DNA from 2 places in the Paenibacillus taichungensis genome. Region 1 is predicted to be linked to the other one. Evidence: riboswitches for the same ligand, from Rfam matches in the RefSeq annotation. Region 1 holds a riboswitch; the other holds the start of a gene.

Region 1 (4,749 bases):
CCATTGCTTCTTCGTTCATACCACGCGAAGTAGCAGCAGGTGTACCGATACGGATACCGCTCGTTACAAACGGGCTAGTTGGATCAAACGGAATTGCATTTTTGTTCACGGTAATGCCGATGGAATCAAGTACATGCTCGGCTTCTTTACCTGTGATATTCACGCTGCGTGTGTCGATCAGCATCAAGTGGTTGTCTGTACCGCCGGATACGATGTTCAATCCTTCAGCAATCAGTGTTTCAGCCAATACTTGTGCATTTTTTACCACGTTTTGTGCATACGTTTTGAACGAAGGTTGCAATGCTTCACCAAATGCTACCGCTTTGGAAGCAATCACGTGCATCAGAGGTCCACCTTGGGAACCCGGGAATACCGCTTTATCAATCGCTGCTGCCCAAGCTTTGCGGCACAGAATCATACCACCACGAGGTCCACGCAGCGTTTTGTGTGTAGTTGTCGTTACGAAATGCGCATGTGGAACCGGGCTTGGATGCAAGCCTGCAGCAACCAGTCCTGCGATGTGAGCCATATCCACCATGAACAAAGCACCTACATCATTAGCGATGGAAGCAAGCTTTTCAAAATCAATGGTACGCGGATATGCACTTGCACCTGCAACGATCATACGAGGGCGATGTTTAAATGCGGCTTTGCGCACTTCATCATAATCAATCAGGAATGTATCTTCTTGTACACCGTATGCCACGAAATTGTACAGCAATCCGGAAGCGTTAACCGGGCTACCATGTGTGAGGTGTCCGCCATGCGCAAGGTTCATACCCAGAACGGTATCACCTGGTTTCAGAGCCGCAAGGTATACTGCCATGTTCGCTTGTGCACCGGAGTGAGGTTGAACATTCACATGTTCTGCTCCAAACAATTCTTTGGCACGATCACGCGCGATATCTTCTACGATATCAACATGCTCACAACCACCATAGTAACGTTTGCCCGGATATCCTTCAGCGTACTTGTTGGTAAGTACAGATCCCATTGCCTCGATAACCGCTTCGCTTACGATGTTCTCGGACGCGATCAGCTCAATGTTGTTTTGTTGACGTTTTAGTTCAAGATTCATCGCTTCCAGTACTGCCGGGTCATTCTTGCGCAATTGTTCCATGATTAAATTCCTCCAGTTATAAGTGAAGTTATAAAGCGAAATCATGTTTACACGAAAACGGAGAGTGCAACACCAATCTGGAGAAGCAGAGCGTTCGCCTTTATCACCGGATTTCCCCTTATATAAGAGATTCAAAAAATCTGGGGATAACAGCGATCGTAAGATGGTGATGCAATCGAAGTCAGGAGTGTAACCAATCGTTTCGGTTTATACGTTAGTCACAAAATGTCGAATCTGGTTGCTCTTCCATACGATACACTGCACGCTCGCCGCCAATCAACTTTGGACGGGTCAATGCTGTAGTAACACGGGCATCACCGATGTAGCGGAGTGCTGTCCGGAAGGGTACTGCCACATGCCGCAAATGCATGCCAATCATCGTCTCCCCAATATCCAGTCCAGCATGGGCCTGCACATGTTCAGCCAGGCATGGATCGGTCAGCGAGCGATACGCTGCGGATGCCATGGAACCACCTGCTTTGGGCACAGGTACTGCACCCACTTCAGTCAATCCAAGACGTGTAAGCAGTGAACGCTCCATAACCAGTGCACGGTTCAGGTGCTCACAGCATTGGAATACAACATCAAAACCGAACTCCTGCTGCACCTCGCGTATACCCGCAAGAAGCTGCTGCGCTACTTCAACCGCACCGCTTGTACCAATCCGTTTGCCTGCGACTTCACTTGTACTTGTACCGATCACAACGATCTGTCCAGTTCCAAGCTGTCCGGCAAGCGCCAGTTCACGCAGAATGGATGCGGTCTGTTCATGCAATCCGGGTTGTTCCGAATCTAATTCAATAGTCATCCTATCGCCTCCCGATAAAATCATGCCCGGCTTCCTCTTGGCTGCCCTTGGTATTCTTGCATGGCATTTCAGGTACTATTATAGCGAATAATCAGATGAAAGACGAAAAAAAGAGCAGTCTGCGGGTAACGCAGAATTGCTCTTTTGCCCAGGCGACCGGCCGTTTGTTCCGGTGCTCCATCGTGGTTATGCCCACTTCGTCGCCAGTTACACCGGATCCCTGTTTTCCCATTCATCATAAAACAACCTGCGTTTAAAATCAACGGGTAATTTACATCCCGTGTACGTTTTTTTATATGGTAATCCACCGGTAGCTGGAATGATTAAACGAATCCAATTAACCCAGCTTGTCCAAAAGTCTGTCGAGCGCGGTCCGAATCTCTGCCGCAGCGATGTTGTAATCGTCGCGACTGCCACCAAACGGGTCCGAAATATCAAAACTCGGAATCCGCTGTCTGATCTCGATTGCCCGTTCACGTTCAGATGCCAAAATCTCCTGACCCAGCGCACGTTTCATCTCCAATGTCGCAAACAGGCTGTCCAATTCCTGAAGATCATTCAGGACTTGTTCATCATTTTCCACATACTCTTTCAAGGTATAGGTCTTGTGTACAGAGTCGGGAAAAACCTGCATAACATGCTGTTTATGACTGCGTGTCAACGTGAGGATCAGATCGGCCCAACCGACCAGGTTGGAGCTAAGTAGCGTCGAATGAGGCGGTCCCTCCACATTGTGATCCCTTAATACGGCCTCCGCATGACGGGAAATCGGCATGCCCGTTGTGGCGGCTACACCTGCGGAACGAACGTCCACCTGAATGCCCCGCTCAGACGCCAGTTTACGTAAGAGTCCCTCCGCCATGGGGCTGCGACATGTATTCCCTGTACATACAAACAAAATATGTTTCATTGTGATTAGCCTCCCCATTTTGCAAATGTTGTCGAATCATGTTTGAAACTAAATCTGAACAAATGAACCTCTTAACTATATATTGAAGACTGCACTAGGCTGTAATCATGGTTAACGTCGTTTTTTAAAATATAAACAAAAGTCCAAAAGCGAGCAAGATCGCTCCGCCAACCGCTTCCCCGTAATCTCCCATGTTTTGGCTCACACGCCGTCCCAACAGCAGACCCATAACGGACATCGCTCCACCACAGACACCAAAAGCCAGTACTGTTAACACCAAGTCACTGCTGAACATGCCGAGCGAGACTCCAACGGAAAACGAATCTACACTGACACTCAGTGAGAACAGTATCACACCGAGCAAAGATCGATGATCCACCAGTTTGGTGTCTCCCTCCCGGAAAGCGTTCAAGATCATATGGGCACCGAGCAGGACCAGCAGACCGCCAGCTGCATACGTCGTAATGTCACCAAGCAGGGAACTGACGTATTTGCCCGTATACATACCGATGAGTGGCATGATGATGTGAAACAGGGCCGTTACGGTACTGATTCGCAATACGTCTCTCAGACGAATACCCTTCATGCCAATCCCGATGCCGAGTGAGAACGCGTCGAGTCCGAGAGCGACGGCCATAATCAAAATGGTTACCAACTGCCCAACATGGGCAGACACATCCCACATCCCCATACCCCCAAGTCACGTAAAGGTTCTTGTACACCATATGCGGACAAGAACACAAACATGACCTGATAAGGCTTTTTGCATGGCTGGCATTCAAAAAATGAATGGCTAGTCGTGGCTAGAGGGCGGGTGCCAAGGGGAAGTATTCATAGCGATGGAAAAAGGGGGCTATCGGTTACCGACCTGAATGAGTCGGTGACCTGCCGCCTTGAGCAGCCGGTTCATGACGGCTGCTCCCAGCCCTTCGCGCGAGCAGGCTTCAGCCACAATATATGTGGCCCCCTGCTCATCGCAGCTGCGCAGCGCGGCGTACAGCCGGCGCGCTGCTTCCTCCAGCTCGCTGGCTTCGCCCAGCGAGAACACGGCATCGGCGCGGTACTGCTCCGCGTGCTCGGCGAACGCCAGCACCGCGGTGCGCTCCCCGCGCTGCGCCGCCTCTGCGAGGGCGGCGCTGATCCAGGCCGCCACCGCTGCGGGCGGCCCCTCCACCACGCACAGCGCACCTGTGGGCGCGTAGTGCGTGTACTTCATGCCCGGCGAGCGCGGCGCCGGGCTATCATCGCCACCGGGCCCCTCGGCGAGCAGCGCCGGGTCCGTGGCGACACGGGTGGCAACGGCGGACAGCTGTTCCGCCGTAATGCCGCCAGGGCGCAGGATGGTGACGGTACCGTCGTCACCGACCTGCACCACCGTGGACTCGACGCCCACCCCGGTGGGGCCGCCGTCCACGATGCCGCCGATGCGGCCTGCCAGATCCTCGCGTACATGTGCAGCGAGGGTCGGGCTTGGCCGCCCGGAGCGGTTGGCGCTCGGCGCGGCGACCGGGCATTCCGCCGCCGCGATCAACTGCAAAGCCACCGGATGATCCGGCATCCGCACGGCCACCGTGTCCAAACCGGCGGTAACCCGCGGGGATACCGCCCCAGGCCTAACCGGCAGCACAAGCGTAAGCGGCCCCGGCCAGAAGGCTGCCATCAGAGCCTCCGCTGTGCCATTCACTTCCGTGACCAGTGAATCCAACTGGTCACGCTGTGCAATATGAACAATCAGCGGATTGTCTGAAGGCCGCCCCTTGGCTGCAAATACAGCTTCCACCGCAGCTGTACTGCGAGCGTCTGCACCCAGACCGTATACCGTCTCGGTTGGGAATGCCACGGTCTGCCCTTGACGAAGACAGGCTGCAGCATCCTGTAGGTCAGCAAGAGCCTGTTTATACGCACTCCCTT
Region 2 (4,749 bases), 3.0 Mb from region 1:
TTTTTTTAAAATAGGTGAATCTCTGGATTAGTCGTGTGTATCCGCTTTAGCTGATTTTTAATCTTCAAATCGTATACGTACCGCATAAAAAAAGAACGACAATCCCTGCTAAGGTTTTGTCGTTCCTCTTTCATTTTAATTCTCTTCCCTATATCTTTCCCGCTACAGCAGTTCGAACTGGAGCTGAGGTTCAGCCATCTCAGCTTTCCCTTCCAGCTGTACAGCGCCATATCCCAATTCCAGAACCGCAGCAATCCGCTCGTTGCCTAACACGCCAAACTTTTCAGCACGGCTCCGGTCGTACATCCAGTCATGCAACGTGCTGCGCACACCCAGCCCCTGTTCATGGGCAAGCAAACGAAAATTTTGGATCAGACAGCAGACAGCTGCAAAGTCCTCTTCCCGCTTATGATGATCCGCCTCTTCCTTCATCAAGACCAGAAGATAGGCTGGAGCGTGCTCCTGCAATCCCTGCATGAGGTTCCCATTACGATTATCGGCAAAAATAAATCGCCACGGCTCACGAAGTCCATCATTTGGCGCCCACACGGCGTGATTGAGCAATTCAAGGATTAGCTCCTGTGATACCGGTCGATCCAAAAAATCTTTTGGACTGTGTATGCTTCCTTGCAGATTGGCCAATTCCATATTTACATCCTCCCCTTCTACGTAGTCTGACCTTGAAATACAGTCCACTTTTGCTCAGCTGGTGTTCTTTTCCGGCTTCTTGGCGCTTTGTCGTAATATCCCATATGAAGAATGCCAACAAATCTTTCATCCTCACGCAGTCCAATTCCTTTGAAAAAGCCTTCATTCTGAATCATGGATTCTGTATCCCACAGCATTCCTAACCCTTGTTCCCATCCCAGCAGTTGGAAGCTCTGCATCATCCCGCAGGCAGCCGCATAATTGCGGTCATTGGTCAGACGATCCGGTCCTACAGTCGACATAACAATGACATGAGCAGGAATATCGGTAAACCTCTTTTTAAACACATCCAGCAGTTTTCCCGGAATCAACTTGCCGAACTTGCTCTGCGACATCTGTTCCAGCATGCAGTCTACCAACCGTTTGCGTGCTTCGGGAGTTCCGGCATAAACAACACGCCATGAGCCAAATTCAACAGATGGTTGAAGCCGTGTTGCCTTGTGCAGCAATTCAACAACCAACTCCTGTTCCACCGGTGTAGAATTACATTTACGAATACTTCTGCGTTCCCTGATCAATTCTGCCAGACTCAAGTGTTTCACTCTCCTTCAGTTTATCTGGATTCCATATCCATGCTGCTGTCTTGAAGAAATTGATGTATTATTTTCAGCTCCGGTTCCGAATATTTGTCCAAAGAACGATAGAACCGTTCAGCCTCAAGTACATGTAAACGTTCATGCAGTTCAAAGATCTTTTTGCCTTGCGGTGACAAACGGAAATAGCTCTCCTTTTTGTTGTCATTCATTTTCGTACGTTTGACGAATCCTTCCTCCAACAGTTTGTTGCCGATCTTGGTAATACTCGCTTTGGACAAATTCATCGCCTCAGCAATACCCGTGTTGTTAATAGGCTCATGTTTGCCAATGCAATCTATCATATGAACCGCGGTCAAATGCTGAGGGATTTTGTCCATGCTTTCCCGCTGAGCGATACTTAGAAAATGTTCAATTTCCGTATCCTTGTGATTCTCATAAACATGTAAAAATCGGATAAATTGGTCATACAGTAACTGTTTTGTTCGATCGTTTGAATCCATTCTTCAATCGCTCCTTATTTACTTATAAATAATAAAAAACCCTTAAATGATTAAACTAATTCAGGAATTTAATATTAAATAGTTTACTAGTTAACAATATAACACGAGTGATAACAGTTATCAACTATATGACGAAGATTGTGGCTACCAGGGAAACTAATACCCCATACAAATCAAAGTGAAATCCATTAACTATTGAACAATTTTGCTTTTTCAAGTACTATCAATCTAAACAATTCAAACGATCATATGTAACTGGCGAACACGGTGAACCGTGAGGGAGCATATGGTTTTGTAATAAGCCGTACGCCTGGGCAGAGGTAAGGAATATTTATTTCCTTGCCTCTTTTTTATGTTGAAAGGGCGATGTGAAAATGAGTACTGACAAACTGATCTTGAATGGACAAACGGTAGCGGATTTTATGAAGGAAGACATGGCCTCGAAGGTTGCCATTCTGGAGGAAAAAGGCATTCAGCCTTGTCTCGCAACAATTCTCGTCGGAGATGATCCTTCTTCAGCGACCTATGTGCGAATGAAAGGAAATGCTTGTGCTCGATTAGGCGTGCATTCTATTAAGGTCGTTCTTTCTGCGGATACCACCACAGATGAATTAATTCAAGAAATTAACAAGCTAAATGATGACCCTTCCGTACACGGTATTTTGCTTCAGCACCCTGTCCCGAATCACATCGATGAAAGAGCAGCTTTTGATGCCATTAGCATCGAGAAGGACGTTGACGGTGTAACGACCCTCGGTTTTGCACTTAATGCTTTTGGAGATGCAGAATTCCCTTCCTGTACACCACAGGCTATTATGCGTATTCTGGATTTCTACAATATTCAGATCGAGGGCAAACATGCGGTTGTCATCGGAAGAAGTCCAATTCTGGGCAAACCTGTCTCAGCCATGCTGCTAAACCGGAATGCAACGGTGACGACCTGCCACTCCAAAACCGTGAACCTGGAGGAAATCGTGAAGCTTGGCGATATCATAATTGCAGCCGTCGGCAAACCGCTCTTTGTTAAAGGAGATTGGATTAAACCAGGTGCTGTCGTTATTGATGCAGGTTATAACAAAGGCAACGTCGGAGATGTGGATTACGAAGCTTGCTTTGTTCCTTCTTCAGCAATTACACCTGTACCAGGCGGTGTTGGTCCTGTAACGATTGCGACGCTCATCGAACATACGATTAAATCTGCCTACAAGCTGTCTGCAAATGCATAATTGAATTGTCCAAAAAAACAAGGTCCCTCTAGTTGACGAGGGGCCTTATTTGTCTTTGATTAAGCACGAATTGAAAATAAGAAAATATATAGATCTTTTTTTCTCTTTTTACAAACGGACCATATCTATATTATTATGAACAAGGCTTAGGAAGGAGATAAACATAACTTGAAACCTTTAGTACAGCTCCTGCATTTCGGTTATCATCAGGCGATGAGTTGCATTTTTCCTGTGGCGATCTTTGGAACGTTGGCCCTTTCTAGCGTAATTCAGATACCCTTTCTCTATCGCTATGATGCCATTCTGCTTGTTTTATTAGCAGTACAATACCTTATGTACCGGAGCGGATTGGAAACACGTGATGAAATCAAAGTCATATGTATATTTCACGTGATTGGATTGGTACTGGAGATGTATAAGGTATGGATGGGATCCTGGTCATACCCCGAGCCTGGTTATACCAAGCTCTTTGGTGTCCCCCTTTATAGCGGATTTATGTATGCAAGTGTTGCAAGCTTTATGTGTCAAATATGGCGCAGATTGCGTATGGACATGACAGGCTGGCCTGGGTTTGCATCTTCGTTTCTGTTAGGTGGAGCCATCTATATCAACTTTTTCACACATCATTTTATTCCCGATTTCCGTTGGTGGTTGACCGCTCTGGTATTTATTGTTTTTCGAAAAACATGGATTATCTATCGGGTACGATTAACTACCTATCGAATGCCGTTAACACTCGCTTTTATCATCGTAGGTTTTTTCATCTGGACCGCTGAAAATATAGCTACATTTTTTAACGGCTGGAAATACCCTGACCAGCATGATTCCTGGCAGCTGGTCAGTTTTAGCAAGATCAGTTCGTGGTTCCTTTTGGTGATTATTAGTGTCATTATTGTGGCCCAACTGAAATATGTCAAAGCCAATCGAAAATAATGAGTAGGAGGATACAATGGAAGACTTTATTTTATGGTTGAAATATGTGTTATTAGGTATCGTACAAGGGGCTACAGAGCCTATTCCGGTTTCTTCAAGCGGACATTTGATTATCGTTCAACGATTGCTTGGCATGGAGCAGAACGGATTATCCTTTGAAATTTTGACGAACACAGCCTCACTGATTGCCATTATGTTTATCTTTCGGGAAGATATCAAAAAACTTATTGTAGGAGGCTGGCGATTCCTAGTCTCTCGCAATGCGGAGTACAAAGCAGATTTTATGTTTTGTCTATACATAATCATTGGTACCCTGCCTGCTGCGATCGGGGCTGTGCTGTTCAAGGATAAAATTGAAGAAATATTCACTTCTGTCTATACGGTTGCGATTAGTTTACTGATTACAGGGGTTGCCCTATGGCTCATTCGAAACCTTCGCGGGCGCAAAAGAGATGGCGATTTGTCTGCGAAAGACGCAGTACTGGTGGGTCTGGCTCAAGCGGTGGCTCTTATACCGGGAATAAGCCGCTCTGGTGCAACAGTCATTGCATCTATTGCTGTCGGGATGAAACAAGAAACGGCGTTGAAATTTTCCTTTATGCTCTACATTCCGATTAGCATCGGTGGTGTAATTTTAGGTGCATCTGACATTGTAACCGATCCGCACCGAGCGCAGTTGGCTGTACCTTACATTTTAGCGTTCATTACAACCCTTATCGTAACCTACTTTTCAATGAGATGGTTCATGGGAATTATGGCAAGAGGGAACTTGATTTACTTTTCATACTATTGCTTCGTAGTCGGAATTCTTTTACTTATTTTTTTGTAAACTCGAATTTCCTTGTA

Evidence for each region. Region 1 has a riboswitch for ZMP and ZTP ahead of ACR1R9_RS30010 (TIGR01440 family protein). Riboswitches for the same ligand answer to the same signal wherever they lie in the genome.
Region 2: it holds a riboswitch for ZMP and ZTP, as region 1 does, so the genes downstream of both, ACR1R9_RS12225 (bifunctional 5,10-methylenetetrahydrofolate dehydrogenase/5,10-methenyltetrahydrofolate cyclohydrolase) here and ACR1R9_RS30010 (TIGR01440 family protein) in region 1, are expected to answer to the same signal.

Annotation. Positions count from the first base shown of each region.
Region 1 covers NZ_CP194720.1:6,675,073-6,679,821, reverse strand. The annotation lists gene glyA (serine hydroxymethyltransferase) at 1-1,120, opposite strand, end outside; gene ACR1R9_RS30010 (TIGR01440 family protein) at 1,335-1,928, opposite strand; ZMP/ZTP riboswitch at 2,068-2,149, opposite strand; gene ACR1R9_RS30005 (low molecular weight protein arginine phosphatase) at 2,266-2,838, opposite strand; gene ACR1R9_RS30000 (manganese efflux pump MntP) at 2,963-3,523, opposite strand; gene ACR1R9_RS29995 (L-threonylcarbamoyladenylate synthase) at 3,692-4,749, opposite strand, start outside.
Region 2 covers NZ_CP194720.1:2,716,531-2,721,279, forward strand. The annotation lists gene ACR1R9_RS12210 (nitroreductase family protein) at 163-648, opposite strand; gene ACR1R9_RS12215 (nitroreductase family protein) at 666-1,241, opposite strand; gene ACR1R9_RS12220 (MarR family transcriptional regulator) at 1,262-1,744, opposite strand; ZMP/ZTP riboswitch at 1,986-2,067, shown strand; gene ACR1R9_RS12225 (bifunctional 5,10-methylenetetrahydrofolate dehydrogenase/5,10-methenyltetrahydrofolate cyclohydrolase) at 2,119-2,970, shown strand; gene ACR1R9_RS12230 (DUF817 domain-containing protein) at 3,139-3,903, shown strand; gene ACR1R9_RS12235 (undecaprenyl-diphosphate phosphatase) at 3,920-4,732, shown strand.